One region of the Rossellomorea sp. FS2 genome, then DNA from elsewhere that is predicted to be linked to it. Evidence: predicted binding sites of a transcription regulator. Region 1 holds the regulator's gene; each other region holds the start of a gene.

The links. Region 1 encodes Rex, which represses fermentation and respiration genes when NADH is low (regulators of the CRP and FNR family bind a similar motif). Its sites were predicted from a motif close to TTGTGAAATATTTCACAA; they were not measured.
Region 2: a site for Rex is predicted at 3,834-3,851, ahead of yeiL (transcriptional regulator YeiL). Genes of this name have one in related genera too.
Region 3: a site for Rex is predicted at 6,703-6,720, ahead of ACNA6I_RS08015 (cytochrome ubiquinol oxidase subunit I). Genes of this name have one in related genera too.

The regions. Positions count from the first base shown of each region.
Region 1 covers NZ_JBLRVS010000006.1:3,586-13,638, forward strand. Annotated here, with positions in the region: gene ACNA6I_RS19195 (ABC-F family ATP-binding cassette domain-containing protein) at 1-1,901, opposite strand, end outside; gene ACNA6I_RS19200 (redox-sensing transcriptional repressor Rex) at 2,110-2,787, shown strand; gene ACNA6I_RS19205 (twin-arginine translocase TatA/TatE family subunit) at 2,842-3,012, shown strand; gene tatC (twin-arginine translocase subunit TatC) at 3,028-3,810, shown strand; gene ACNA6I_RS19215 (YdiK family protein) at 3,886-4,092, opposite strand; gene ACNA6I_RS19220 (CPBP family intramembrane glutamic endopeptidase) at 4,092-4,835, opposite strand; gene groES (co-chaperone GroES) at 5,121-5,408, shown strand; gene groL (chaperonin GroEL) at 5,470-7,104, shown strand; gene ACNA6I_RS19235 (ABC-three component system protein) at 8,135-9,529, shown strand; gene ACNA6I_RS19240 (ABC-three component system middle component 1) at 9,522-10,053, shown strand, end outside.
Region 2 covers NZ_JBLRVS010000007.1:470,780-480,832, forward strand. Annotated here, with positions in the region: gene ytvI (sporulation integral membrane protein YtvI) at 1-912, opposite strand, end outside; gene ACNA6I_RS21725 (hypothetical protein) at 1,114-1,332, shown strand; gene ACNA6I_RS21730 (MBL fold metallo-hydrolase) at 1,352-2,158, opposite strand; gene ACNA6I_RS21735 (hypothetical protein) at 2,271-2,969, opposite strand; gene yeiL (transcriptional regulator YeiL) at 2,984-3,658, opposite strand; gene ACNA6I_RS21745 (MFS transporter) at 3,900-5,081, shown strand; gene ACNA6I_RS21750 (hypothetical protein) at 5,153-5,422, opposite strand; gene ACNA6I_RS21755 (helix-turn-helix transcriptional regulator) at 5,518-5,862, opposite strand; gene ACNA6I_RS21760 (MerR family transcriptional regulator) at 6,053-6,880, shown strand; gene ACNA6I_RS21765 (MATE family efflux transporter) at 6,910-8,307, shown strand; gene ACNA6I_RS21770 (Nramp family divalent metal transporter) at 8,535-9,797, shown strand; gene ACNA6I_RS21775 (hypothetical protein) at 9,927-10,053, shown strand, end outside.
Region 3 covers NZ_JBLRVS010000001.1:1,526,227-1,536,279, forward strand. Annotated here, with positions in the region: gene def (peptide deformylase) at 1-110, shown strand, start outside; gene ACNA6I_RS07990 (Cof-type HAD-IIB family hydrolase) at 165-935, opposite strand; gene ACNA6I_RS07995 (DNA-dependent RNA polymerase subunit epsilon) at 1,546-1,752, shown strand; gene rnjA (ribonuclease J1) at 1,757-3,424, shown strand; gene ACNA6I_RS08005 (potassium channel family protein) at 3,533-4,195, opposite strand; gene ACNA6I_RS08010 (cytochrome d ubiquinol oxidase subunit II) at 4,272-5,285, opposite strand; gene ACNA6I_RS08015 (cytochrome ubiquinol oxidase subunit I) at 5,289-6,614, opposite strand; gene ACNA6I_RS08020 (ABC transporter ATP-binding protein) at 6,804-8,615, opposite strand; gene ACNA6I_RS08025 (ABC transporter ATP-binding protein) at 8,632-10,053, opposite strand, start outside.

The sequences.
Region 1 (10,053 bases):
CATTCTTCCAGAAGGGCATCCAGTTCCTCTTTAGCCAGGGTCAGTTCGTCATTCAGAGTCTGAACACGTTCGTGATCCTGGAAGATATCCGGATCGCACAGGAGGGTTTCTTTTTCTTCAATGGAACCTTCGAGTACGGTCATCTTTTCTTCAATCTCTTCGATGCGCCGTCTTCGTTGACGTTCAAGCTTTTTGGCTTCCTTATCGATCTTGTGCGACTGCTTCTGCTGTGTACCTTTTACAGGTTCTGCCTTGGTCTGTTCCAGGGCGGCGAGCTCTTCCTGCTCCTGTAGCTTATGAAGGTAGTAGTCATAATCCCCGAGGTATTCAGTGGATCCGCCTGTGGACAGCTCGATCACCTTGGTGGCGATCCGGTTGATGAAGTAGCGGTCATGGGATACGAACAGGATCGTGCCCGGATAGTCGATCAGGGCGTTCTCGAGGACCTCTTTGCTGTCCAGGTCGAGATGGTTCGTCGGCTCATCGAGGATGAGGACATTCCCTTTTTCCATCATCATCTTGGAGAGGGCGAGGCGGGCCTTTTCCCCTCCGCTCAGGGTGTTGACGGGCTTCAGGACGTCTTCACCCGTGAAGAGGAAGTTCCCGAGGACGGTCCTGATCTCTTTTTCGTTCCTCATCGGGTATTCATCCCATAGTTCATTGAGGACCGTCTTGTTGGAAGAAAGGTCCGCTTGCTGCTGATCATAGTAGGAGATGGATACATTGGATCCGAATTTGAAGTCCCCACTCAATGCCTGCAGTTTGTTGACCAGGGTCTTGAGGAGCGTGGACTTCCCGATCCCATTCGGTCCGACAAGGGCGATGCTGTCACCTTTCTTGATGGAGAAGTCGATATGGGAGGCGATGGCTTCCCCGTCATCATACCCGATGGTGAGGTCATTGACGTGAAGGACATCATTCCCGCTCGGGCGATCGATCTGGAAGGCGAAGGAAGCGGATTTTTCGTCACCCTGCGGCCTGTCCATGAGATCCATGCGCTCAAGTTTTTTCCGCCTGCTCTGGGCCATCTTTGTGGTGGAGGCACGGGCGATGTTGCGCTGGATGAAGTCTTCGAGCTTTGCGACCTCCTGCTGCTGGCGCTCATAGAGCTTAAGGTCCTTCTCGTAATCCAGCGCCTTCTGCTCGAGGTACTTGCTATAGTTCCCCACGAACTTCTTGCTCCGGTTGCGGGAAATCTCATACACCTGGTTCACGACGCTATCCAGGAAATAGCGGTCATGGGATACGATGAGCACGGCACCCGGATAGCCTTGAAGATATCCTTCTAGCCAGGAAAGCGTCTCGATGTCCAGATGGTTCGTCGGCTCATCGAGGATCAGGATATCGGGCTTGGTCAGGAGGAGCTTCGCAAGGGCGAGACGGGTCTTCTGTCCGCCGGAAAGGGTGGAGATTTTCGTCCCATGGTCGAAGGAAGCGAAATTCAAGCCGTGGAGGACGGAACGGATATCGGCTTCATACTGATAGCCACCGGACTCCTTGAAGGTGACTTGAAGCTCGTCATACTCCTTCAATACCCGCTGATAGCGGTCTTCATCTTCATAGACGGACGGATCCGCCATCTCTGCTTCCAATCTTCTAAGCTGCTTTTCCTGTTGGAGGAGGTGTTCGAATACCGTCAGCATCTCGTCCCAGATGGAAAGCTCCGACTCGAGACCGGTATTCTGGGCCAGGTAGCCGATGCTCACACCCTTGGGCTTCGTGATTTCTCCGGAGTCATGGGACAGCTGTCCGGCAATGATCTTCAGGAGGGTCGATTTGCCGGCACCGTTCCGTCCGACGAGGGCGACCCGGTCCCTGGTTTGGATCTCCAATTTGATATTGGTCAATATATTATCTGCACCAAAATTTTTGGTCAGCTGATTCACTTGCAGTAGAATCATGTCGGTTCACCTCTGTTTCATTAGTGCTAGTGTACCGTATTTCCCAGGTGGACGGCAATAAAAGGGGAGGAACTATGACTATTAATCTGGATACAAATAGGATAGAATAGAGTGTATGATGGAAAATAGATAAAAGATATACCTTCTTTTTGGAAGCGCTGACAGACCAAAAGGAAGAGGGTTTATAAGATGTGGGGGAATACAAGAGATGAATCAGGAAACAACGAAAATTCCACAGGCAACGGCCAAGCGCCTTCCGCTATACTACCGTTTCATCAAGAATCTGTATGCTTCAGGGAAGCAGCGGGTATCGTCGAAGGAGTTAAGCGAAGCCGTGAAAGTGGATTCCGCGACCATCCGGAGGGATTTCTCCTATTTTGGGGCGTTAGGGAAGAAGGGCTATGGGTATAATGTGAATTATCTCTTATCCTTTTTCAGGGAAACGCTTGACCAGGATGAACTGACGAAGGTCGTATTGATCGGCGTGGGGAATCTCGGAACGGCTTTTCTTCATTACAATTTCATAAAGAATAACAATACAAAGATCGAAATGGCCTTCGAGGTGGATGAAGCGAAGGTGGGGACGGAAATCAGCGATGTGCCCGTCCACCATATGGATGAGCTTGAGGAGAAGCTGAAGGGGATGGATATCGAAGTTGCGATCCTGACCGTGCCGGCCTCATCTGCTCAAAATATCACAGATCGCCTTGTGTCTTCGAAGATCAAGGGGATCCTGAACTTCACACCGGCACGCCTGACGGTTCCTGATCATATCAGGGTCCATCATATCGATCTGGCAGTGGAACTTCAGTCACTTGTCTATTTCCTCAAGCATTACTCAGGGGAAGACACGGAAATGTCACAAGATGGAATCGTAACGGAATAGAAAATTCTGACCATTTGCGTTATGATAGAAGAATATAAGGGGAGGTGTCTCATTATGGTAGGTCCTGGAAGTATGGTGCTGATTGCAGTGGTGGCCCTTTTGATTTTCGGCCCGAAAAAATTACCGGAGCTTGGGAAAGCAGCCGGCAATACACTACGTGAATTCAAAAACGCAACCAAAGGCTTAGCGGATGATGAAGACGATAAGAACAAAAGTGCCAAGTAAAGTAGGATGAACGCCATGAGTCAAACCCAAAAGGATATGACAGTCTTTGAGCATATAGGAGAATTGCAGAAACGACTCATGTTTGTAGTCGTTTTCTTCTTGTTAGCCGTTGTGGCAAGCTTCTTCCTTGCCGAACCGCTCATCAAGTATCTGCAGCATGCGGACGAAGCGAAAGAAATGACGATGAATGCCTTCCGTGTGACGGATCCCCTGAAGATCTACATGGAGATGATCATGTTCATCGCGGTCATCATGACGTCACCAGTCATCCTTTATCAGGTGTGGTCCTTTGTGTCGCCCGGTCTTTATGACAAGGAGCGGAAGGTGACCCTGAGCTACATACCGGTATCGGTCCTCCTGTTCCTCGGTGGACTGGCATTCTCATACTTCATCCTGTTCCCGTATGTTGTATCGTTCATGATGAGGCTATCAGGCGATCTCGATATCCAGCAGGTGATCGGGATCAATGAGTACTTCCAATTCCTCTTCCAGATTACGATCCCATTCGGCCTGCTATTCCAGCTGCCCGTGGTGATGCTGTTTCTGACGAGGCTCGGGATCATCACGCCGATGATGATGGCGAAGGCGAGGAAAGCGGCTTACTTCGTGCTGTTGGTGATTGCCGCCTTCATCACGCCTCCGGACATCGTCTCCCATATGATGGTGACCCTCCCGCTGTTGATCCTCTATGAGATCAGCATAGGGATCTCACGAATCGGATATAGGAAGTACCTACAGGCGGAACAGCAGATGGAAATTGAACGCGTGGAAGAAGAACTCAATCAACACAAAGGCTGATTCAGCCAAAAAAACCGGATCCACCGATCTTCATGGAACGAAGTCGGATGGATCCGGTTTTTGTTTTAACTAAGCTTACTTCTTCTGGTTCAGCTGCTGCTTGATCCTGAAGTGGAGAAGGACCATGCGTATGCCGGAACCGAAGTCCAGGGTGGCAAGGAAGATCAGCATATAGGTGAAAAATCCCCAGCCTGTGTCCCGGACCGTGTGGATGGCAAAATAGGTGAACAGCACCCCAAGAAGAATGTAAATCACGCCGGAGAACAGGGGTGATCGTCTCATTATAGGAAACCTCCAATAAATCCTTGTATTTTTTCAGCTTCATTCATGATCTTTTCAATTTCATCCCGGTAGACGGTCTGCATGATGACCACCATCGTATTCATGGCCACGTGGGCGCAGATCGGTACGAGGATCCGTTTCGTTCTTACATATAGGAAGGCGAACGTGAAGCCCATGGCAGAGTACAGGATCACATGCACCGGCTCGAAGTGGGCAAGGGCGAAGATCACGGAACTGATCAATGCGGCGAAGAAAAAGTTCATTCGCTGATAGAGTGCCCCAAAAATGATCTTCCTGAACACGATTTCTTCCAGGATCGGCCCGATGATGGCGACGACGATCATGGCAAGGGGAACATTGTCCACGATGCCCATGATGTTCTGGGTGTTTTCAGAACCGGCCTGGATGCCGAGAAGGGTCTCGATCTGGATGGCGATGGCTTGTGCGAAGAACGCCATGAAGATCCCGACAACGGCCCAGACGACGGAAATCCCGGCGCCTGCAGGGGCAGAGCGTTCGAGCTTGAGTTTCGATGGTGCGCTTTTTCGCAGGATGAGCAGGACGATGATCAGGGTCGCGGCGAAGCTGAAGATCAGCCAGGAACCGACGGCCACCTGCTGCATGTATTCTTTAGTCTGTCCAAACACTTCTGTGCCGGCCTTATAAAACAGGAGCGGTCCAACCGCACCGGCGAGCTGCATAACAACATAGGCGATCAAAATGTATCCATAATGTTTATTCAACGTTTTATCTCCTTTTAAGCAAGCCTTAGGCCTGACAGGACAGACCCTTGTACAATTCTACTAATAAATGCGGAACTGTTCAAATCTCACGGTCATGGGAATATTGCCGGGAATCGCCACATAGGATAGTGAGGTGTGAAAAAAGGGGGAAAATGACGAAAAAATTTTTAAGCAGGACTCTTGCAAAATGAAAACGAATTATTTAATATAATAACTGTGTTAGCACTCATGATAAGCGAGTGCTAATAAAACCTAATCTACATATTTTCAAGGAGGTTGTTTCACTTGTTAAAACCACTAGGTGATCGCGTCGTAATCGAGCTAGTCGAAACAGAAGAAAAGACAGCAAGCGGTATCGTACTCCCGGATTCTGCTAAGGAAAAACCGCAAGAAGGTAAGATTGTCGCTGTAGGTACAGGTCGCGTCCTTGACAACGGTGAGCGCGTCGCTCTTGAAGTGTCTGTAGGCGATCGAATCATCTTCAGTAAATACTCTGGTACAGAAGTGAAATACCAAGGCACAGAATATCTCATCCTTCGTGACAACGATATCCTTGCCATCGTAGGCGAATAATTAATCGAACCAACACATATACGCACCAACCATGAACTGATATTAAAGGAGGACGTTTGAAATGGCTAAAGAAATTAAATTCAGCGAAGAAGCACGCCGTTCCATGCTTCGCGGGGTAGACCAATTAGCAAACGCAGTAAAAGTAACACTTGGACCAAAAGGTCGCAATGTTGTACTTGAGAAGAAGTTCGGTTCTCCACTCATCACCAATGATGGTGTAACCATTGCGAAAGAAATCGAGCTTGAAGATGCATTCGAAAACATGGGTGCGAAGCTTGTAGCGGAAGTCGCAAGCAAAACAAACGAAATCGCCGGTGACGGTACGACGACTGCAACGGTCCTAGCGCAAGCGATGATCCGTGAAGGGCTTAAAAACGTAACAGCAGGAGCAAACCCTGTCGGCGTACGTAAAGGGATCGAGAAGGCTGTCCAAGGGGCTGTCGAAGAGCTGAAAGCCATCTCTAAACCAATCGAAGGCAAAGACTCCATCGCACAAGTTGCAGCGATCTCTGCAGCGGACGAAGAAGTCGGCCAATTGATTGCTGAAGCCATGGAGCGCGTAGGTAACGACGGTGTCATCACGATCGAAGAATCCAAAGGATTCACGACTGAGCTTGACGTTGTGGAAGGTATGCAGTTCGACCGTGGATATGCATCTCCATACATGGTGACAGACTCAGACAAAATGGAAGCGGTCCTTGATAATCCGTACATCCTGATCACGGACAAAAAGATCGGCAACATCCAGGAAGTCCTTCCTGTCCTTGAGCAAGTCGTTCAACAAGGCAAACCACTATTGATGGTAGCGGAAGATGTTGAAGGCGAAGCCCTTGCAACACTTGTTGTGAACAAACTTCGCGGTACATTCAATGCAGTGGCTGTCAAAGCACCTGGATTCGGTGACCGTCGTAAAGCAATGCTTGAAGACCTTGCAGTATTGACTGGTGGAGAAGTGATCACAGAAGACCTTGGTCTTGACCTGAAATCTGCCAACATCACACAGCTCGGACGTGCAGCGAAAGTCGTTGTCACAAAAGAAAACACAACGGTTGTCGAAGGTTCTGGAGATCCAGAAAAAATCGCAGCCCGCGTAAACCAAATCCGTGCTCAATTAGAAGAATCTACTTCTGAATTCGATAAAGAAAAACTACAAGAACGCCTAGCGAAGCTTGCTGGTGGAGTAGCCGTCGTGAAAGTCGGAGCTGCTACTGAAACCGAGCTCAAAGAGCGCAAACTACGCATCGAAGACGCATTGAACTCGACACGTGCGGCAGTCGAAGAAGGAATCGTATCCGGTGGTGGTACGGCTCTAGTGAACGTCTACAACAAAGTCGCTTCCATCGAAGCAGACAGCGACGTAGCTACTGGAATCAACATCGTCCTTCGCGCACTCGAAGAACCAATCCGTCAAATCGCACACAACGCCGGCCTTGAAGGCTCCATCATCGTGGAACGCCTCAAGAAAGAAGAAGTTGGCGTAGGCTTCAACGCCGCATCAGGCGAATGGGTCAACATGATCGAACAAGGAATCGTCGACCCAACCAAAGTAACACGTTCTGCCCTCCAAAACGCAGCATCTGTAGCGGCTATGTTCTTGACTACAGAAGCCGTAGTGGCCGACATCCCAGAAGAAGGCGGCGGAATGCCGGATATGTCTGGAATGGGCGGTATGGGTGGAATGGGCGGCATGATGTAATAACGCCCCAAAACCCTTGATATATGTGGGTTTTTGAGTAAGGTAAAAGTGATATGTTAACATTAAGGTAATTTAACGAGGCTTCTCATGAGTTCAGTGAACTTTTGAGAGGCTTCTTTTTTTCATTTAGTGAATAATATGAAGGTGAATTTTTTGTGATTTGAAGGTCGATACGATTTAGATGGTCTATGGTTTGTTCCAGGAGACACTAAATTCCGCAAGAAAGGTTGTATGATTTTGTTTTAAACGGTGCGGAGTTAAATCTTAGTTTGTATTGGGTACTATTGTGAATTTTTCATTCTATCACGACTGATTTTAATGACGATGTGATAGCCGTGTTTTCTTTACGAAAACTTTGGTCATAGTAAGCATCACTAATTGATCAATTACAAAGCATCGTTAGAATCCTTAGTGCTTTAAAAAAGATAATTTAGTTCAGAAAATGCTAATTAGTGTTTTACTTTCTTGTGCTTTTTGAGGGTATAAATAAAAAACTTACAAATAAATTAACGTAAGTGTTAAAATAGAATATATTTACAAAAATAGAATAAGAACTGGTGGTTCAAAAATTTAGGTTTTATTGAAAAAGTTGACAGAGTTCAGATTGAGTGAGGATATTGCTAAAGGTTTAAGAGGTGTCAAAGCATAATTCTGCGCCTCTAATTAAAACCGAATAATTTTTAAATTACTATACAAAAAACATCTACGTTTGACTAAATACAAAAGAAAGAAATCAAGAGTATATTGTAGAAGAGGATGATTCTTAATCAAAGTACCTTTTGGAATATTACATGAGCTGAGTGAATAGGTTAGGTACGCAAAGTAACTATGTTTTTATTTTTTGGTTATGTTGGGGTAAATTCTTTGAACAGAGCTTTTGGAAAAAACAAAAGGGCGTTGCTTATATACAAGTTACAAAACTCCTTCGTCAAATTATTGGTTTAAATATACAATCTGAATGCGATTTTGACTGATTCTTATCAGAGAGCGTTTTAATTTTTTTGATGTTACTGAAGAACCGGGAGGATATATGAATAATACTGAGGTAGACCTTAATTGGACAGATATTGCTTGTGGTAGTGCTGCTTCTTCTTGGAATGGATATACATATCAAGGGAAAGTAGCAGTATATACTATGCTTTGCTTGATAAATCAAATTGGTACAAGTGATCAGGATGTAAATAACTACACTCTTGAAATAGAATGGTTTGAAGATTTTTGTATTAAATGTAAGGGTGAATACTACTCGATACATCAAGTAAAGTCGTATCAAGACAAAGAAACTATTGGTGGTTATAAAGCTACAGTTCTTGAATTGTTAGGAAAAACAATTATACAACCAACAGTAAAAGAAGCAAGTCTACATACAGCGATAAACATTAAAGAATTTACTGTTGAAAATTTGAAGAGGGATTTAATTTCATATGTACCGGATAAAAAGAAAAGATTATTCCTTCATTTTAAAAAGTTGTTGTTTGAAGAAGGAAAATTTGATGAAGCATGGAATAAGCTATACATTAATCATGAAAAAGGAAAAATAAATGTTAATAGGGTTGTTCAAGTAGATGAAATTAACAATAAGATAAAAGAACAAATTAACATCTTTTTAAAAAGAGATCCTCTTCGAAATACCTCTTCAATTACTAAAGAGAATATTGATTATGCTTACTCAAATTTATTACATACGGTTAATAATCTCATTACTGAAATCCATTTGAAAAAACAACCAGATCCAGTAATTACTTTTAACAAGGTATTAGAAATTCTCCAGAGTGATAATGTATTTAACTTAACTAGTGAAACAGTGGCTAGTTTACTTATGGACGATTTAACAACGTATTTTGAAGAGTATTGTGAAGAACAGGGAATTGATCTCGAGCTAGATAAAGAGAAATCAAAAATCTGGACACATCATATAGACATATTAAAATTATTAACTCCTGAAGATTTTGTACTCTTTTGCAGGAAAATAGCGCCAAATATTCATGTGAAAGAACATCATTCTATTAGCATTGCAGAATACAAGAGGCTTATTGATCAGCATGGGGTTAAGCAAATGTTATTTGAGAGTTTATTTACTTTTCACCACTTATTAGAAGCAGCGACATTAAAAAATGATATTCTTCTAATTAAAAAAAATAAAGTAACCAACTTAATTACCCTAATTCTTACTGATGGGCGGAACGCTTGTTCTAAAATTGGTAAGGATATATTTAGTAACTTTAATAATGATGAAGTACTTTTAGAACTTCTCTTTGAGGTCGAAACCTATATCAATAAATCTATTAATGAGGAGTTTAAGGGAACTATTACAGATGTAGAATCAGATATAGATTATCCGAGTAAAGAAAAATTTACAGGGCCAAAAAAAATAAAATTTATGGATATGAAAACTGCTATGGAGGAATTTAAACCAAATGAATAACTTCATTAAAAGTATCTTTATTGAAGCTGGATTTGAGTGTAGTGAGAGAATAAATTTCAAAGGTGACTATTCTGCAAACTTCTCTTTTTTTACCAGAACAGTTAGGAACAAATTTGATTTTTATTTAGTAGGTAATTTTAGAGAGAAAGAGGTAAGTCTTGAGTGTTTACAGCAAGAATTAGCTCAATGTCTTGATTCTATCCTGCTAGAAATGAATGTATCTGGCTTAGATAAGAATCTTTCTTTGCTTCTTTTACTAGAAACCGAATCTACTATGTATTCAAAGGAACGTACAAGATATATTTACAATATAGAGGAAGATCCCTATGACTTTAAAAAATATGTATTAACACATACCAAAGGTCAATTTGAAGCCTTGGAACTTATATTAAGTGAAATGCAAGCAGGACCTTTATTAAACAAGTTAAATTATCTTTTGCTAGAGAAAAAACTCTTTGCTTCTTTTAAGAAGAAAGAAGAAGATAGAAATACTATTGAAAACAAAGAAGCTGATATATACGATT
Region 2 (10,053 bases), on a different contig from region 1:
CAAGACGGTCGGCAAGGCAGCAAGGCCGATCGAGTCCCCAAGGATTTTCGGCTCGATGGCACGGCGGACGATGGTGATCACAGCCGCGAGAACAATCAAAGCCAGACCGCCGTTCACGTCTCCGAGTATCATGGCGAGAAGGCCCCATGGCGCAAGCACAAGTGCCGGCCCCACATAAAGGGGAATGATATCGACCAGCCAGATAATGATGCTCATGATGAGAGCAACCTTAGGAGAAATGAACAATAATGAGATATAGGTGATCAGGAATACCCCGATACTCAGGATGAATTGAGCCTTCCAGTACCCCATGAACACTTTGCTCATCTTCTGGAATACGAAGCGGAGTTTACCCGATGTTTCCGGCTTGAAGAAATTGAAGAACATATTCAGAAGCTTCGGGAGATCCAGACTGAAGAGGAAAAAGGTGATGAGATAGATCAATGTGACGAATACCATATTTGGAATCGACTGAAGCGCCGAACCGATGGCATTGATCAGCTGTGAGGTCAGATGCACAGCTGTATCGGTAAGTCCTTGGGACTGTTTCTCGATTTCCTTGACAATCCGATCACCCTGCGGGACTTCATCGATGAATTCATTGAAACGGATCACCTGATCATTGACGAACACCTGAATATCCTTTGCGTAGACCGGAATATTCAATGACCATTCATACAGGGAATTGAACACCCTCGTCACCGTGAAATACAGTCCCCACGCACAAACAAGCATAAACGTGGTGAAGACGATGATGACAGGCAGGAGACGTTTTTCCGACTTGAGGAGTTTCTTCACCCACTTGACGAGCGGTTCCATGACCATGGCTGTCAAAAGGGCAAGGAATATGGGGAGGAACACTGAAAAGTAAATATACACAAACACACAAGCAGCTAGGAGAAGCACAAACATTATAACGCGTTTAACCAGAACTCGATTCAACTATCATTAACCTTCCTTCCAAGAGCCCATTAGGCACGAGCAACCTTCACTATAATATCTCAATTCTAAAGTGAATAGGAAGGAAAGTAAATCTTTAGTAAAAATAGAAATCTCGCGATGAAACTTTTTTGTTGATCCATCCGTAAATAAGAGGAAAAGGAGTTGATCAGCATGGCTGCTTGTACAAGCTGTCAGAATAAATGGAGGGGACGAGATATTTGGAAGCTTGGTTTCTCCAAAGAAGGAAAAATCTGTCCCCACTGTGGTACCACCCAATACATTTCTGCCGAAACGCAGAGGATGATGAGCCTCGGCTTCATCAGTGTGGTGGCCATTCTTCTATTCCCTTTTATCATCAAACTGAGCGGAGAGAAAGAGCCCCTATGGTAAACCTGAAAAGCATCCCGCTCTATAATTCTTCGATGATGGACGAAACAATATGCTTGGAATCCCATTCTCCTCTGGAAAATGACATGATCGGATACTTATTCGGGAAAATGGTCTGTTGAATCTCATTGACCCCAAGACCTTCATGATGAAGGGCCGTCACCTTTTCCTTTATTTTTGTTAAGTACTCAAGCTTCAGCTTCATGGCTTTTTTCCCATTCTTTACATACCCTGCATGGCAACAGAACATCTCGTCGAAATCATACGTAAGAATGTCCCTGATCGACCGGATGATGGCAGGTATGCTCTCTTCCCGCAGTACAATTTTCGTTTTAGGAGAAACGTAGAGATCCCCCGAGAATAGTTGCCCGGTTGACTCATTCAGGAATGAAACGTGATCGGCGGCATGTCCCGGAGTGGAGATGACCTTAAACACATCCCGTCCCGAATGGATGACTTCAGGCAGTGTCCCTGATTGGAATGCAGGACGTTTACCCCAGAACATCCGTCTATAAAAGGGGTAGTTTGCTTTTTCCGTACATTCCTTACGAAAAAGAGGGTTCATCAGAACCGGGATTCCTTTGCTGTTGCAATAGGAAGCGTTTCCCGTATGGTCTTCATGATGATGCGTGATCATGACCAATTCGGGATTCACCTCATCAATAAACGGTCGGAAATGGCGACGCAAGGAGTGTGAGCCGGTATCGATCAAGACATCCCCTGCCGCAAACGCATAGCAATTCAACTGAACCCCGAATGCTTCTTGTCTACACTCGAACAATCGAACGCCTGATTGTTCACTCGGACATGAATTTTGTTTAAAAAGCACGTAGAACCCTCCCTATCATCTCTCTTTTCTCTACTGTACCACATGAATGAATAATCACTCACTTTTTTCAATGAAAAAGAAGCAGGAATCTCCCACTTCTTACAGGACCGTCTTACTTGAAATAAAAATGATGAAGGATAAGAGCCACCATTGCCTCGTGATCACGGTTCCTGACTTCCATGGCCGAAACATTACTCACGATATGATTCCGCTTCAATGTGCCGATCGCAGCCTCCCCCGAGGTCACCGTTATCGTCGAGGTGACCGTGTTGGCGGCCGTCTGGAGCGTCCGATTTCCAATGTGGAACTCGATCACTTCCTTCAGTTTGGCTATGCGTCTAAGATCCACCAGCGTCCTCGCCTGGCCGATCAACTCACCGTTCCGTACGATTTCCCAGTGTTCCTGCCTCGAAAACCAGCGTTCCCGATACCATTTTACCTGATAGAGGTCCCCATCAACCTTGATCTCCATAGATACGTACCAGTTGGAACTGACCATCTCTCCGATGATAAAACGGCCTTTGCTTTCGTAATATCTCTTAAGATACCCTCTTTTTTGATCGCCTTCGAATAGTGGCTTCGGGACGGCAAAGGACCGTTGAAGGTGATAAAAGCTCCACCCCTTCACATCCTTCGGAACATACGCCTGCTCCTTTTTTTGGAAGTGCTTGGTCAGCACATATAGAACAAGGGCTCCCACGGGAAATAGGAAGGCAGCTCCCAACAGCTCAGGATCAACAGCATCGAACAAAAGATAGCGGAACAAGGCCACGATCATGACCATGACAAAATAAAATAGTAATTGGATCAACGTTTTCCCTACTTTCAGCTTTCATTTCTCAGGAGTTCGGCCAGGACCTCAAGTGCCTTGGCATCGGTGATGATGTACCGGGTCCCTTCTTTCCTGATGTATCCTTTTTTTGTAAAGGATGAGAGCACATGAAGGAGATGTCTGTACGATACGCCAAGGAAATCGCAGACCGTCACATGCTTCTCTTTATAGATGGTGCCGTCCGCTGTCTGGAGGATGAAATCGGCCAATCGATTCTCAAGTGGAAAAGACAGGGTTTGAGAATACTTGGCCGACATGGCCGTCGCCTTCAGCGTAAGGAACCTGGTCAACTCCCTCAAGAACGTGGCATCCTCCAACAGCTGATCTCGGAATGACTCGAGTGGAACAGCATAGCAAACCGTTCTTGTAAGCGCCTGGATCCCTTTGGAATAGTATACTTCGTTCACAAGCTCCATCTCACCGATGAAGTCATGGGCATTTACAAAATTGATCAGGGAGACTTTTCCGTTGGAATACGTCACATAGATTTTCGCCTTTCCCTCAATCACATAATAAAAATAGTCTGGCCTTGTCCCTTCCCTGATCACCCATTCATCCCGCTCGAACAAATGGACCTCCAGATGCCGGTCCATGGGAAAGGAAAAGAAGGACGCTACGGAATTCCGTTTCATGATGTCTTGTCTTTGCGCACCTGTGATTTTCTTCATGGCACTTACCTTCCTTTTTTCCACAATGTATAAAGGAGGAAGGTGATCAGGATCAAAAATACGAGTCCAACTCCCACTAACGTATCAAGTATGAAATCGATTCTTCTCACCTCCAATGATAATATCTAAAATCTACCATAGTCGTATGGGGGTGGAAAGAAGTGTTTTTCTCAGAATGTGAGATTTCTCATATTTTTTTGCCACTCACCTTGGTATGATGCAATCAAATGGAGGAATCGACATGAACACACAACGCTGGATGAGTAGACAATTTTTCACTTTTTATCTAACATGGGGAATCTTCCTGCCGTACTGGACGGGGTGGATGATCAACTCGAAGGGGGTATCGGTCGCAGAGGCAAGCTTGATCATGAGTCTCGGGCTCGTCATTCGCGGGCTCTCCACCCTGTTCGCCTTTCCCTATCTTTCTTCTAAATTCAGCAGCAAGATGCTCTTGAACGGCATGGGAATCGGGACCTTCCTGGCCATCCTTCTTTGCATCCCGGCAAGTTCCTACTGGACTCTCATGGCCGTTGTCCTGCTGCTGCACTTCTTCTATCCTACGCTCATGCCCGCACTCGACACAGCGGCCGGTGTCCTTGTGCAGAACAGACAGTTGAAGCATTACGGAAAAAGCCGCTCCTGGGGGTCCCTCGGCTTCGTCATCGGTGGACTGATCCTCACACTTTTCACAAGTAAGCTTGGAGATGGTGTCATCATATGGGCCTTATTGATCGGGTTGTTCCTGTTGATCGCACTCGGGATGCTGAAGGCTCCAGACGTTCTGTCGAATAAGCCCAAGCCGTTGCCGGCCGCCCGTGGGGCCATGCTCAAGCTGTTCAAGGTGAAACACTTCGGCCTTGTCCTTGTCATCGTCATCCTGCTGCAAGCGGCCCATGCGTCCTACTACAACTACGGCTACATCTTCCTTCAGGAAATCGATGCACCGAAGTCCTGGATCGGGGCCATCATGAACATCGGAGTCATCGCTGAAATCCTGTTCTTCCTCGTGGCAGACCGCTTATTCCGGAACGTGTCTGTCGGGACGATGCTTGCAACGGCTGCGCTCGGCTCGACCATCCGCTGGCTCCTTGTCTTCGCCTTCCCGAGCGTCGCCGTGTTCTCGGTTTCGCAGCTTCTGCACGCCTGCTCATTTGCCATGGGCCATTATGCGTTCATGCAGTATCTGATCAAGAACATCGCACCGAAGGACGTCCCGAAGGCGCAGGGCATCTATTCCGCCCTCGCCCTCAGCTGGAGCACCGCAGTCTTCACCCTTTTTGGTGGGTTTCTGTATGAGATCGACCCACGCTACGCGTTTTTGGGGATGATTGTCTGCACGATCCCTTCGTTCATCGTCGCACTCGTTTACCGGAAGATACAGAAAAACGACCGGAGTGCCCAGTCGTCCCTGGCAAGTTGACGGAGAGCATTACAAAAAGGAATCCCTTGCCTGAGGAGGCGGGATTCCTTTTTATGTGTGTAATTAACAGCCTAATGGGCCACCGGATGCAGAAGCAGGTACACGGCCGTGACCATGCTCCCGATTCCGATCAATCCTAACAGGGCAATCGTTAGCATCCTGTTGATGCGATGCAACGCAAGCAGGCCATAATAGAGCACGGCTCCTGTAATCAGAAAGAGAAGGAATCCCATCATCTCGTGCGAGCCCAATGGATGAAGAAGCAGATTCAAGGCAATTCCCCCGAAGATGAATGCCCCGACTGAAGCCACTATCTTGCGGGGACTGACAAACTGTTCCATGATTTCACCTCCGTCTTAGCCTTCCGTTTGATCAAGTATAACGGATTGATGTTATCCCCATCCACTCGTCTGTACCAGAATCATGTTTGAGATGATCAAAGACGATTCAGAATCATAGACACCAGTCCATAGAGCATACCGAAGGCAGGAAAGATCACCCACCAGGGCCACATGCTCCTTACACTCCCCGCTTCCCTGATGATGATCCGCTCCTGAAAGCTTTTATCCCCTTTGATCAATTCATCAAGTGATATCTTATACAGATCGCTCAAAAGGATCAGATTATCCAGATCGGGGTAGCATTTGCCCGTTTCCCACTTGGAAATCGATTGCCTTGAGATACTCAACTGCGTAGCCACGTCATCCTGGGACAGCCTGCACTCTTCACGCTTTCGTTTTAAATTCCCGGCCAGTTCCATTCCCATCAACCACCTGTTCATTAGTATGGATTCAGTATAATCCCACGGTCATTCTCTTGGGAGAAGACAGTGGTTGAACGTCCGCAACCTGTGGTTGCATACGAAGCTGCCTTCCTTATCGCTTTATTCTCGTTTCCTCCTCCATATTCCTTCTATTGCGGGATTTTGGGGTAGAATGGAAGAAACGATTTCTATGTAAAGGTGAGGGAATATGAGAAAACGATTGAGGATCGGAGAAATATCCAATCTCTTCAAATTATCAAAACCGACGCTTCGCTATTATGACGAGATTGGTTTATTCAGCCCTAAATATACAGACGAACAAAATCAATACCGCTACTATGGCATCGAACAGTTTGCCACGCTGGATGCCATCATTTTCCTGAGGAAGAACGGGTTTGCCATCAAGGATATCAAGGAACAGCTGGAGAAGCGGTCGCCCGAGGGGACCCTCGACCTCCTTCAACGGAAACTGGAGGAGACCAGGCAGGAGATCCGGGACCTGGAGATCATTTCCCGCAAGATCCAGAACAAGATCACCACCATCCAAGAAGGGCTGTCCCTGCTGACGGAGACGGCTGTCACCATCAAGGAGTTCGGTGCCCGGTCCATCACGTATTACTACAATGAAGGACCGGTCGATATGATTGCGAAGATGGATGAGATCCATTTGAGCGATATGGAGAGGATTTCCCAGATGTCCCACGTCTACGATGGATTTTTCACGGGAGACCTCGGTTTTGTCGTCGATTATCCGAGCTTACAGGAAGAGGGACCGGTGAAATACAGCCGCATCTTCGACTTGAATGAAGACCATGCCTCCCCCCACTTCCTGAGAGGAGGTCTATACGCCTGCTATCCCTATAAGGGGCCTTATGAAGACATAAAAGAAGCCCATCTGCACGTACTCGACCATATCCATACTCACGGCTACCTTGTCGACGGGGAGGCAATCGAGCTCTATATCCTCGATGAATCTGTCGTCAAGGATGAGAACGATTACCTGACCATGATCCAGGTTCCCGTGAAAAGAAGGTGATTGACCTTCAAGCTGCTTGAACGTTTACAATGACTTCTATCACCATCAATGGAGGTCAATTCATCATGGAAACGACAGACAGTCTATTTCTAAAGCAACCGGTGAAGAACGTATTCCTGCGGTACTTCTTCCCTTCCATATTCGGCCTGATGGTCATGGCCGTCAATATCCTGATCGACGGTATCTTCATCGGTCACGGCGTCGGTGAGATCGCGCTTGCGGGCGTCAATGTAGCCCTTCCTGTATTCTCCCTCATATTCGCCATCGCACTCTGGATCGGGATGGGGGGCGGGACGCTTTACTCCATGCACCTGGGGCGCTCTGATCATTATGCAGCAAGAAGTTTCTTCAGTCTTTCCATCACCGCCGTCATTACCCTGCTCGTTCTTCTCGGGTTCATCGGCTATGTGAATATGGAGGCTGTGGGGAGCTTGCTTGGAGCGAATTCGGATACAGCCACTTTCGCCCATGAATACTTAAGCGTCATGTTCCTTTTCGGTTGGATCATTGCCCTCGAACAGGTGCTGAGCATCTTTGTACGGAATGACGGAAGCCCGGTTCTTTCCATGATCTCACTGGTCGTCATGGCGCTGGTCAATATCGGCATGAACTACCTCACGATCTTCGTCTGGGGACTTGGGGTGACGGGTGCTGCAGTATCCACGGTCACAGGGGGAGCAGTCGGTGTCCTGATCCTCCTGACCCATTTTATGAAAAAAGAAAGCTCTCTGCGGAAGCCGGCATTTGCATGGAGCCTCCAGCGACTTCTTCACATCTTCTCCATCGGGTTTCCGAGCCTGCTGGCTGAGATGGGGATGTTCGTTTTTGTGGCAGGCTACAATGTGACGATCGTCCATCTCCTCGGAACGGAAGGGGTAGCGGCATTCTCCGTCATCAATTATCTTCACAGCTTCATGTTCATCACCTTCTTCGGGATCGAAGCCGCCCTGCAGCCGATGATCAGCTTCTATCACGGAGCCAGGGAAACAGGGCGCATCAAGGACAGCGTGAGGATTGGGGAAAAAGCCGCACTGATTCTTGGAATCGGATTGACTACTATCGGATTAGTGGCAGCGCCACTCCTTGTATCCCTATTCGGCATCGAATCGGAGGAAGTCCGTACCATGGCCACCCAAGGCCTTCGCCTCTTCTTCCTGGGGTACCTCTTCCTCGGATTCAACTTTGTCTATATGACCTACTTCCAGGCAACGGGGCAGATCGGGGCGTCTTCCCTGATCATCCTCTTGAGGGGATTCATTTTCCTTGTCACATTCCTTCTGGTCCTGCCTGCCCTGATGGGATCAACCGGAGTTTGGCTCGCCTTGCCATTTGCAGAACTGACGATGTCTGCCTTGCTTTTCTTCTTCGTCAGAAGGAGAACCCTCTCGGCAACGCATCTGACTGGGAAATTTCCCATCCACGGATGAACCACCACAACAGCCCAAGTCGGAAAGCGACTTGGGCTGTTTTTCATAAAGCGGAAAGGAAGATGTTTGTAATCGGGAAGGTTGTGAAAAAATAAATTCATCTTTCTTTCATTAAAGGCAAGGTTTCATGGTTTACAATTTCAGGTTGCAGGAATATAATGACGTTAAGTTTTACCTAAGGAAACTTTTTAACCTTTAACTAACTATCATGAAGCAGGTGAACATAAATGAAGCAGTCAACAAAAACCACGTCTGCAGCAGAAGCCGTTCTGAGAGGGGATGTAAAAGGGTGGAAGAGGATCCTTCCCTTCCTTGGACCCGCCTTCATCGCAGCCGTCGCCTATATCGATCCAGGTAACTTTGCGACCAACATCGCCGCAGGATCCACTTACGGCTATCAGCTGCTGTGGGTCATCGCCTTTTCCAATTTAATGGCCGTACTCATTCAATCTTTATCAGCAAAGCTCGGCATCGCTACAGGGCGGAATCTTCCTGAAGTTGCGAGGGACCGGTTCTCCAAGAAAACATCGATCTTCCTCTGGGTCCAGAGCGAACTCGTCATCATCGCCACCGACCTTGCCGAATTCATCGGTGCCGCCCTGGGTCTCCATCTCATCTTTGGGATTGGCATGGTGCCGTCGGCCATCATTACGGCCGTCGCCTCTTTTGCCATCCTGGAAATGCAACGCAGGGGATACCGGGCGTTCGAGACGACGATCTCCGCCATGGTCATCATGGTCGTCCTTGCATTCGCCCTGCAGACATTTTTCGCCCAGCCGGACTGGGCAGCCGTCGGTATGGGGATCGTGACGCCATCCTTTGAGGGGACAGAGAGCATCATCCTTTCCGCAGGAATCCTGGGGGCCACCGTCATGCCCCACGCAATCTACCTTCATTCAGCTCTGACGAACAAGCGCATCGTCGGACGTTCGGAAAAGGAAAAGAAACAGATCTTCCGCTTTGAATTCATCGATATCGTCATTGCCATGATCGTAGCCGGTGCCATCAACATGAGCATGCTCATCATCGCAGCAGCCCTCTTCTTCGAGAAGGGCATGCGGATCGAGGATCTGACGGTCATGTTCAACGAACTCGGGTCCAACCTTGGTTCATTCGCCGCCATCCTGTTCGGCCTGGGCCTTCTGATCGCCGGCCTTTCCAGCTCCTCCGTGGGAACGATGACAGGTGATGTCGTCATGCAGGGCTTCATCCGCAGGCACATAAATCTGTATCTCCGCCGGGCGATCACGATGCTTCCGCCGCTGATCATCATCATCTCCGGCGTCAATGCAACCAAGGCCCTCGTCGTCAGTCAGGTGATCCTGTCATTCGGTATCGCCTTCGCCCTTGTCCCCCTCATCATGTTCACCAGCAACAAGGAGCTCATGGGCGAACTGCGGAATCACAAGGTGACCACCACCATTGCCTGGATCATCTGCGGAATCGTCATCCTCCTGAACGGGTACTTGATCATCGATACATTCCTTTGACCACGAAAAAAGAGCATTCCACCCGGGATGCTCTTTTTCGTTGATTAAATTGTTCACAAATCTGTCACTTACGAAAGAAGAACCTTCCTTGGTATCCTTAGCTTCATTACAAATGAAGGAATGATCAATATGCCAAGCTCTAAAAAAGAAGGTCTCATATTCGGGGTGATGATGTGCTTCGGAATGGTCATCGTCATGTCACTCTATAACGCTGTCATTAACGGCACCATTCAAGACTTCTCGATGTTCTCCGTGG
Region 3 (10,053 bases), on a different contig from region 1:
TCGTATTCCAGCATGAGATCGATCACCTGAACGGCGTGATGTTTTATGACCATATCGATCATGAGAACCCGTTCGAACCGATTCCCGACGCCATCCCCATCGAACGATGATAATCGTGAAAAAAGGACTTCCCGTTGTTCCGGGAAGTCCTTTTTTTCTATCAGTTAAATCAAGCCCAGTTTTTTCAGTGCTTTAGAGATTCCGTCATCTGCCACATCCGCCGTCACGAAATCAGCATGCCGTTTCAGCTCTTCTACGGCATTCCCCATAGCAACACCCGTTCCGACGCCTTTGATCATTTCGATATCGTTCAATCCGTCTCCGAATGCATATACATCCTCCATCCGGAATCCGAGCTTGTCGATCATCCGTTTGATGCCCTCTGCCTTTGATCCACCGTCAGGCAGGATGTCCATGGAGTGTTCGTGCCATCTGATAAAGGAGAATTCAGGGTACTTCTCGCGGTAAAATCCTTCTTCCTCCTCATCACAGAATAGAAGTGATTGGTAAATGTCCCTCCCCTTATAGAATTCAGGCTGGAATTCAGGGTGGGTGAACTTCAGGCTCGCCATGCTTTTATTGATATACTCATCATTTTCATGATTGGCCTTCATTGTTTCATGGTCAAGATGGACGACAGGATGCCCTTTGGCTTCCGAGTCCTTCAGTAGGACTTCAAGGCGCCCGGTATCAAGTGGATTCGTGTAGATGACGTTGTTCTCGAATACAACATACTGTCCGTTGAAGGACACATAGGAATCAATGCCGAGTTCTTCCCTCAAGGGTTCATACATGAACGGTGCACGCCCCGTGGCGATGGCAACAAACGTCCCGTTATCCTTGAGGCGGCTGATGGCCTGTTTTGTGGAAGGCGGAAGTTTTTTATGGTGGTCAAGCAATGTTCCGTCTATATCAAAAAAAACGATCTTCGACATTATGACTCTCCTCTTTCTTATAATGGAATGACAAAAGTATAGGACGTTGATAAAGGTACATTTTCGCTTCGGAATTGTCAATGGATGCCGTAATCGCTTCATTTACTATATTTAACCATGTAAGAGAATCAAGAAATTCCGTACAATAGAAGTAAGGCATCTTTACTTCAAGCCTTTTTCTCGGTAAAATATAGGTAAGGAGTGATCATCCATGTTCAAAAAGCTGCGTAGGAAGCTTATGAAACAGTGGAAAGAATTGCTTAAAAAAAAGACGATCGCCTAAATGAAGGAGTCCATCTACATGCATGTCATACTGTCACTTTTCATAAGCAGGGACTGATGCCGTTTTGGGAGCTTTTTCTCCAAGAATGGATCCGTTCCTGCTCTTTATGTGCATGGAATCTTGATAAAACTTTATTTAATAGGAAGAATCCTTTATAATTCATACTATACATATTCATGATAGAGATCCCGGGCGGCTGTCGCCCTTGGAATGAAATGATCTATTTATGGGTAAACCGTATGGTAACAACCCACTCATTATGTTGATAACTTTTTTATCATAGAGGAAAGTTAAAGTTTTGAAAACGGATAAGGAGAGAGAAAACACATGATTTACAAAGTATTTTATCAAAAGAGTAAAGAAGAAGTGCCTGTTCGCGAATGCACTGACTCTCTTTACATCGAAGCAGATTCAGAGCGTGAGGTACGCCTCAAGCTGAAGGACAAACCGTACAACATCGAATTCGTGCAAAAGCTCGAGGGCGCTTTTCTAGAACACGAGAAAAACCAAGAATCATTCGAGCTGGAGAAATAATCGGATGAAATTTGTCAAGAATGACCAGACTGCAGTATTTGCCCTCGGTGGTCTAGGTGAAATCGGTAAAAACACATATGCTGTACAGTTCCAGGATGAAATTATCTTGATTGATGCAGGGGTTAAATTCCCTGAGGACGAACTCCTCGGTATCGACTATGTGATCCCTGACTATACGTATCTCGTTAAAAACGTAGATAAAATCAAGGGACTTTTCATCACACACGGTCACGAAGACCATATCGGCGGGATTCCGTATCTCCTTCGCGAGCTGAACATTCCGATCTACAGCGGAAAGCTTGCCATGGGATTGATCAAAAATAAACTTGAAGAGCATGGCCTTCTCCGCAATGCCAAGCTCAACATCATCCAAGAAGATGATGTGATCAAATTCCGGAAAACGTCCGTCACGTTCTTCCGAACCACCCACAGCATCCCCGATTCTTACGGGATCGTGGTCAAGACGCCTCCGGGCAATGTCGTACACACGGGTGACTTCAAATTCGACTTCACTCCAGTAGGGGAACCTGCCAATCTGACCAAAATGGCGGAAATCGGAAAAGAAGGCGTCCTATGTCTCCTCTCCGATAGTACAAATGCTGAGGTACCGAACTTTACGATGAGCGAACGTAAAGTAGGCGAAAGCATCGACGATATCTTCAGGAAAGTGGACGGCCGCGTTATTTTTGCTACATTCGCATCCAACATCCACCGCCTGCAGCAGGTTGTCGAAGCAGCGGTCTACCATAACCGTAAAGTGGCTGTATTCGGCCGAAGCATGGAAGCGGCCATCACCATCGGGCAAGAGCTCGGATACATCAATGCGCCGAAGGAAACCTTCATTGAGCATAATCAAATCAACCGATTGCCTGCGAATGAAGTGGCCATCCTGTGTACAGGTTCCCAAGGGGAACCGATGGCTGCCCTGTCCCGTATTGCCAACGGAACCCATCGCCAGATCCAGATACAACCAGGTGACACCGTTGTATTCTCGTCTTCGCCGATCCCTGGGAATACGATCAGTGTAAACCGCACGATCAACCTCCTGTACCGTGCTGGAGCCGAAGTGATCCACGGACCACTCAGCAACATCCATACGTCCGGACATGGTGGTCAGCAGGAAATGAAACTGATGCTCCGTCTGATGAACCCTACCTTCTTCATGCCGATCCACGGTGAGTACCGCATGCAGAAGATGCACGCTCAGCTCGGCGTTGACTGCGGTGTAGATCCAGATAATTGTTTCATCATGGATAATGGAGACGTCCTCGCCCTCAGCAGCGATTCTGCTCAAGTGGCAGGGAAGATTCCTTCAGGAAATGTCTATATCGACGGCAGCGGAATCGGTGACATCGGAAACATCGTCCTCCGTGATCGACGCATCCTTTCAGAAGAAGGACTTGTCATTGTCGTGGTCAGCATCAATATGAAGGACTTCAAGATTGCTTCCGGCCCTGACCTCATTTCACGCGGATTTGTTTATATGCGTGAATCCGGTGACCTTATCAATGAAGCACAGACCTTGATCTCAAAACACCTGAACAAGGTTCTTGAAAGAAGGACCACTCAATGGTCAGAAATCAAGAATGAAATCACGGATACACTGGCTCCATTCCTATACGAAAAAACAAAACGTCGTCCTATGATCCTTCCGATCATCATGGAAGTCTGATCCACCTTAAAAGGGCAGGTTCGCTATGAACCTGCCCTTTTTATACACTTCGTTCCCCATCAAAAAAGGATGGCCCTGGTAAGAAGGGGCCATCCTTTTGCTTTATTCTTATGTCCACAGGATTTTCTTCTCGAAGCGATTGATATCAGTGTCGGCACCGATCACGATGAGGATGTCCCCTTCCTGTATCTCCTCTTCAGCCTGAGGAGACACGATGATATCCCGGTCCCTTTTGATCGCCACGATATTGATCCCGTATTTTGCCCGGATATCAAGGTCGATCAAGCTGTTCCCGCTGAGCTTCTCATTGGCAACAAGCTCAACGATGGAATGCTCATCCGACAGTTCCAGGTAATCGAGTACATTATTCGAAACAATATTATGGGCGATCCTCCTCCCCATATCCCTTTCAGGATGAACCACCTGATTGGCACCGATCTTCCTCAGGACCTTTTCATGGTAGTCATTCTGAGCTTTGACGGTGATCTTCTTCACGCCAATCTCCTTCAGCATGATAGTGGTGAGGATGCTTGACTGTATATTATCCCCGATGGCGACAATCACGTGATCAAAGTTGCGGATCCCCAGACTCTTGAGCACCGACTCATCAGTGGAGTCCGCCACGACAGCGTGGGAAGCGGTGGAGGAAAACTCATTCACTTTATCCTCATCCATATCGATGGCCATCACCTCCATACCCTGCTCGGCGAGGGAGCGTACGATGCTCCCCCCGAAACGACCCAAACCGATGACTACAAACTCTTTTTTCATCTCCCATACCCCCTATTTTACTATCCTTATTTTAGCATAAAATCCAGGTGGAAATGGTTGGTCAGCTGTTCCTGACTCATTTTTTCCCTTTCACATAATCTGCGTCGAATAAAAACAGGCGCATCAATAGATACAGGGATGGGATCAGTAAAAGCAAGCCGGCTATAAACACGATGATGAGTGCCGTACCCATCACTTCGTTCGTTACACTTGAACCGATCGTGATGAAAGGCTTCAGGATGTACGGCAAATGGGACGCACCGTAACCGAAGAAAGCGAAAAAGAATTGAAGCATGACCGATATGAAGGCAAGGCCATATTGCTTGCGGCGATAAATGAGCCATGTAGCGAGAACAAAGAATAATAGGGATAAGCCGAACATCCACCAAATATCCATCGCATTCAAAAAATGCTCTTCATTGTGTTGTTTAAGGGACCAGAACACCCATAGGCTGGCGATGATCGTGGGTGGACTCCAGAAAAGGGAAAACTTCCTCAATATCTCCCTTGATGCCTTGTCCCCTGCCCTGTTGGCATAGTAGGTCAGAAATGCCGCTGAGATGAACAGGACTGAAACGATTGACAGAAATACCACACTCCATGAGTAGGGACTCGTCAAAAGTTTCCCGGCGAGGAAGATCACGCGGTCATCTGTTTCCTTCAGGAAGCCTCCTTCGGATATGGTGAGTGCCGTGGATAAAGACGCCGGTATCAACAACCCTGTGGCCCCGTAAATGAACAAGTACCCTATATTTTCCTTCGATCCATAGTTACTGAATGCGTAAAAGCTGCCCCGGATCGCAAGCAGGATGATTGCCACGCTTCCCGGGATGAGGAGGGCCGTCCCGTAATAATAAGCGGTATCCGGAAAGAATCCGACCAGACCGACGAAGAAAAACACGAAAAACACGTTGGTCACCTCCCATACCGGGGACAGATACCTGCTGATGAGTGCATTCATTGTGTGTTCCTTCCCTTTCATTCGGGCGTAAAAGGCAAAGAAACCGGCACCGAAATCAATGGAAGCTACAATGAGGTACCCGTATAAAAAGATCCACAGGACGGAGATCCCGATCACTTCCAAACTCATATCCTATTCCTCCTTCCGGTTGGCAGGGAACCGTTTCTCGAGTTCCGCTTCTGCAGGTTTGTTTTTGAACATCCTGATGAGGACCACCACACATAAAATGCCGAGCAACAGGTAAAGGGCAAGGAACATGGCGAAGATCCAAGCGACTCCGTCTGCACGTGTGGCTGCCTCGGCAATCTTCATGTATCCCCTGAGGATCCAAGGCTGTCTTCCGACTTCTGCGTAGATCCAGCCGAATTCAATGGCAAGCATGGCCAGGGGACCACTTGCAACTATTCCCCATAGAAGAGGTTTATTGAATTCATTCCCCTTCTTCCATTTCCACAGGAGCACGAATAAGAAGCTGATGAAAATGCTGAACATCCCGATCGACACCATCCCGTCGAACATGTAGTGGATCCAAAGGGGTGGTCGTTCATCCTCGGGAAAATCATTCAGCCCGATCACTTCCGTATCGAATGAACTTCCCGCAAGAAAGCTCAAGAATCCCGGCAGCCGGATCTCATTGGAAATTTCATTGTTCTCATCGATTGTTCCAAAGACGATCAGGTCTGCATTTTTTTCTGTTTCAAAATGCCATTCACCGGCTGCAAGCTTCTCCGGCTGATGCTCAGCAAGGAATTTAGCTGAAAGATCCCCGGCAAGGGCTGCACCGAGTGAAAAGATCAACGCGGCTGTCATGGTCATCCGTAGCGCCTTTTTATGATAATCCCCTCCCTTTTTCAGAAGGATGGAATAGGCGGCGATGGCTGCAAGGATGAAGGCCATTGTCATATAAGAAGTCGTAAGCACATGAAAGACCTTCGTAGGGGTGGCAGGATTCAGCATGGCTGCAATCGGGTCGATTTCGATTGCTTTGCCGTCCTTGAGCTCGAACCCTTGAGGCGTATTCATGAACGCATTGACGGTCGTAATGAATAAGGCCGAAGCCGAGGAACCGATCATAATGGGCAGGTTGAGGAGCCAATGGGTCCATTTGCCTTTGAAGCGATCCCACGTATATAGGAAAATACCAAGAAATATAGCTTCAAAGAAGAAGGCGAACGTTTCCATGAAAAGCGGAAGAGCAATGATCTGCCCCGCTACTTTCATAAATGACGGCCATAGCAATGATAGCTGCAGACCGATGGCCGTCCCCGTGACGACCCCTACAGCAACCGTGATGGTGAACCCCCTTGCCCATCTTCGGGCCAGAAGGAGATAGTGGTTATCATTCTTCTTTATGCCTATAAACTCTGCGATGGCGATCATTATGGGCATCCCCACCCCGATCGTTGCAAAAATGATGTGGAAGATCAATGTACTCGATGTAAGCAATCTACTGATCATGACGCTATCCAAAACTGATACCCCCTCGTACGTTATACCCTTATTATAAAACAATCGAAGAGTATGTGAATTGGTGAACATGACTATTTTGTGACAAACTTCACAAACTGACCGTATTCGATGTTATGATTTCCTTTCCCTCTCACGGCGAAAAAAAACATCCCTGCCGGCATAAGCAGGGATGTTCTTCTATATCGCTTCAATCATCCGGAACTGTGATTCTACGAGGTCGTAATAATCCCCTCTCTGTTCCATCAGCTGATCATGGTTCCCACTTTCCTTTATTCTTCCGTTTTCAAGGACGAAGATAGTATCAGAGTCCCTGATGGTAGAAAGCCTGTGGGCGATGATGATGGCTGTACGGCCTTTCAATAATTTTTTCAAGGCCGATTGGATCTTCACCTCGGTTTCCGTATCGATGGACGCCGTTGCCTCATCCAAAATGATGATGCGGGGATTGGCAAGCAGGGCCCTCGCGAAAGAAAGAAGCTGCCTTTCCCCTACAGATAGAACGTTCCCACGTTCTTCTACTTCGGTCTCATAGCCATTTGCCAGTTTTCCGATAAAATTGTCCGCTCCGATCGCTTCCGCAGCGAGTCGAACTTCTTCATCTGTCGCATCGGGACGTCCGAACCGGATATTATCCATGATCGTTCCAGAGAAAATGAACGTATCTTGTAGGACGATGGAAATCTGGTTACGCAGGCTTGCAACCGATACATCCCTTAAGTCATTCCCATCGATTGTGACCGCTCCTGCCGTCGGATCATAGAAACGACTGATCAAATTGGCGATGGTCGTTTTTCCTGATCCCGTATGTCCCACAAGGGCTACGGTCTGACCGGCCTTCATCTCGAGATTGATGCCTTGAAGGGCCTTTCGCTTATCATCATAAGAAAACTCCACATCGTTGAACTGGATATGACCGGCGATTTCTTTTATGGAAACCGCCTCTTCTTTCTCATGGACGATCGGCTTTTCATCGAGGAATTCAAAGATCCGCTCGGATGAAGCCATCCCGATCAAAAGCTGATTGTACACCTGCCCGAGACGCGAAATCGGCTCCCAGAACATGCCTAGATAAAAGGCAAAGGAAACGAATTCTCCAAGCTGCAGGGAACCGCTCTGTATCAGATGGGCACCATACCAGATCAAAACGGCAGTACCAACAGCATTGGTCATTTCAACAAGTGGTCTGAAGATGGCATTCTTCTTGGTGGCCGTTCTCCAGCTCTCGAAGTTCTCCGTATTGATTCCATCGAAGAACGCCATGTTTTCACGTTCCTGGGTGAAGGCCTGTGTCACCCTGACCCCTTGGATGCTCTCATTCAGATGGGAGTTGAGCTTCGCTTGTTTAAGCCGCACCAGCTGCCATGATTTCCGGATATTCTTCCTCAACGTGGTGGAGATGAAGAACATGATCGGAAGGATGACCATGACGGCGAGGGTAAGCTCAGGGCTCAGGGTGAACAAGAGAACGATGATCCCTGCGAGCAGGATGATATCCATCAATAGATTGATGACCCCGTTTGTAAACAATTCTTGAAGTGAGTTGATGTCGTTCATGATCCTGACGAGGATCGAGCCGGCAGAGCGCTGGTCGAAGAATCTGTGGGACAGGCTTTGCACATGACTGAACAGATGCCTGCGCAGGTCATAGATCACGCCCTGCCCCAGCTGATTCATCCACCGTATCCTGAGGATGTTGGCACAGTAACTCAGTATATAGAGTCCGGCGATCACACCGATCAGGGTCATCAACAGATTCCCATCCTTCTGGCGGATGGCTTTATCCAGCGTATACACCCCGATCAGAATCGGAATGATCAATCGGACGGCCGTTGTGATCAGGACCGTCAGGATGGACAGCGGCAACAGCTTCTTGGAATATGGCTTCAGATACGTCAGGAGCCGTGAAAGCTGTCCCCAGTTGAATGGCTTGTCGATCACTTGGTCGGTTGAATAGTGGAATCGATTCATCACTTTTTTATCATTTTTCATCTTAGTCATACACTCATCACCTCCCGGGCTGCAGGATTTTCTTTTGATCTTTGTATTGAATATCATAGATGCGCTGATAAGGACCGTTGTTGGCAAGGAGGTCCTCATGTCTACCCCGCTCCGCCACTCTCCCATTTTCAAGAACCAGGATTTCATCAGCGTGCTTCAGTGAAGAAATCCTATGGGCTATGATGAACGTCGTCCGGTCGGACATGACGTTCTTCAGCGCTTTTTGGATACGGAATTCCGTTTCCATGTCCACCGCCGATGTGGCATCGTCAAGGACAAGGATGGACGGATCGAGGCAGATGGCCCTTGCAATGGCGATCCGTTGTTTCTGACCACCAGACAGACCGAGCCCCCTCTCCCCAAGCTTTGTCTCATAGCCATCGGGAAGGGTCATGATGAAGTCATGGGCCTGTGCAAGTTTCGCAGCCTTCTCTACGTCCTCCTGAGACGCTTCCGGGCGCCCATACGCGATATTCGATCTGATGGTGGAAGAAAACAGGAACGATTCCTGGAGGACGACGCCGATGTTCTGACGAAGGGACTTGATGGAATAGTCCCTGATGTCCAGTCCGTCAATGGTGATCCGCCCTTCCTGAGGCTCATAAAATCGTGTCAGAAGCTGAATGACGCTTGATTTACCCGAACCCGTGCCGCCGATCAATCCAATGATCCTCCCGGGTGGTGCGTTGAACGTGATCGACTCCAAAGCGGGATCTTCATCGAGATCATTATAATGGAAGGATACATCTTCGAACCTAACTTCCCCTTTCATGCGTGTTGCCTCAACGGCATTCACACCATCCTTGATTTTCTCATCGACTTCAAGGATTTCCAGCAGCCGCTCACCGGACGCTTTCGATTGAGAGAACTGATTGATGGTGAAGCCAAGGTTCATGATTGGCCAGATGATATACCAGACCAGGCTGTAGAAGGCAACCAGTTCACCTGGGGCAAGATTCCCGTTCATCACGAGGTATCCTCCATATCCTAGGAGTAGGATGACACTCACATTTCCCAGAAACTCCATGAGGGGAAAATATTTGGCCCAGATATCAGAGGTGAAGAGATATTTGTCTTTATAGTCTCCATTGGAACGATTGAATTTATCGTTCTGGAATTCTTCCCTTGAAAGGGATTTTACCGTATTGATCCCGCTGATGTTCTCCTGGACATTTGTGTTCAATTTCCCAAATGACTTCCTGATCCCCCTGAAAGCAGGGTGGACGGCCTTATCGAATTTGAAGACTGAGACGGCAAGGAATGGGAGTGTTGCCAACGTGATGAATGTCAGAGAGGGAGAATAGTAGAACATCACACAAAAACTGACGGACACCAACAGGAAAAAACGGAGGAGTTCGGAAAAACCGAATGAAAGGAAGAACCTGAACGCTTCAACATCGGCAGTCAGCCTCGACATGAGGTCCCCGGT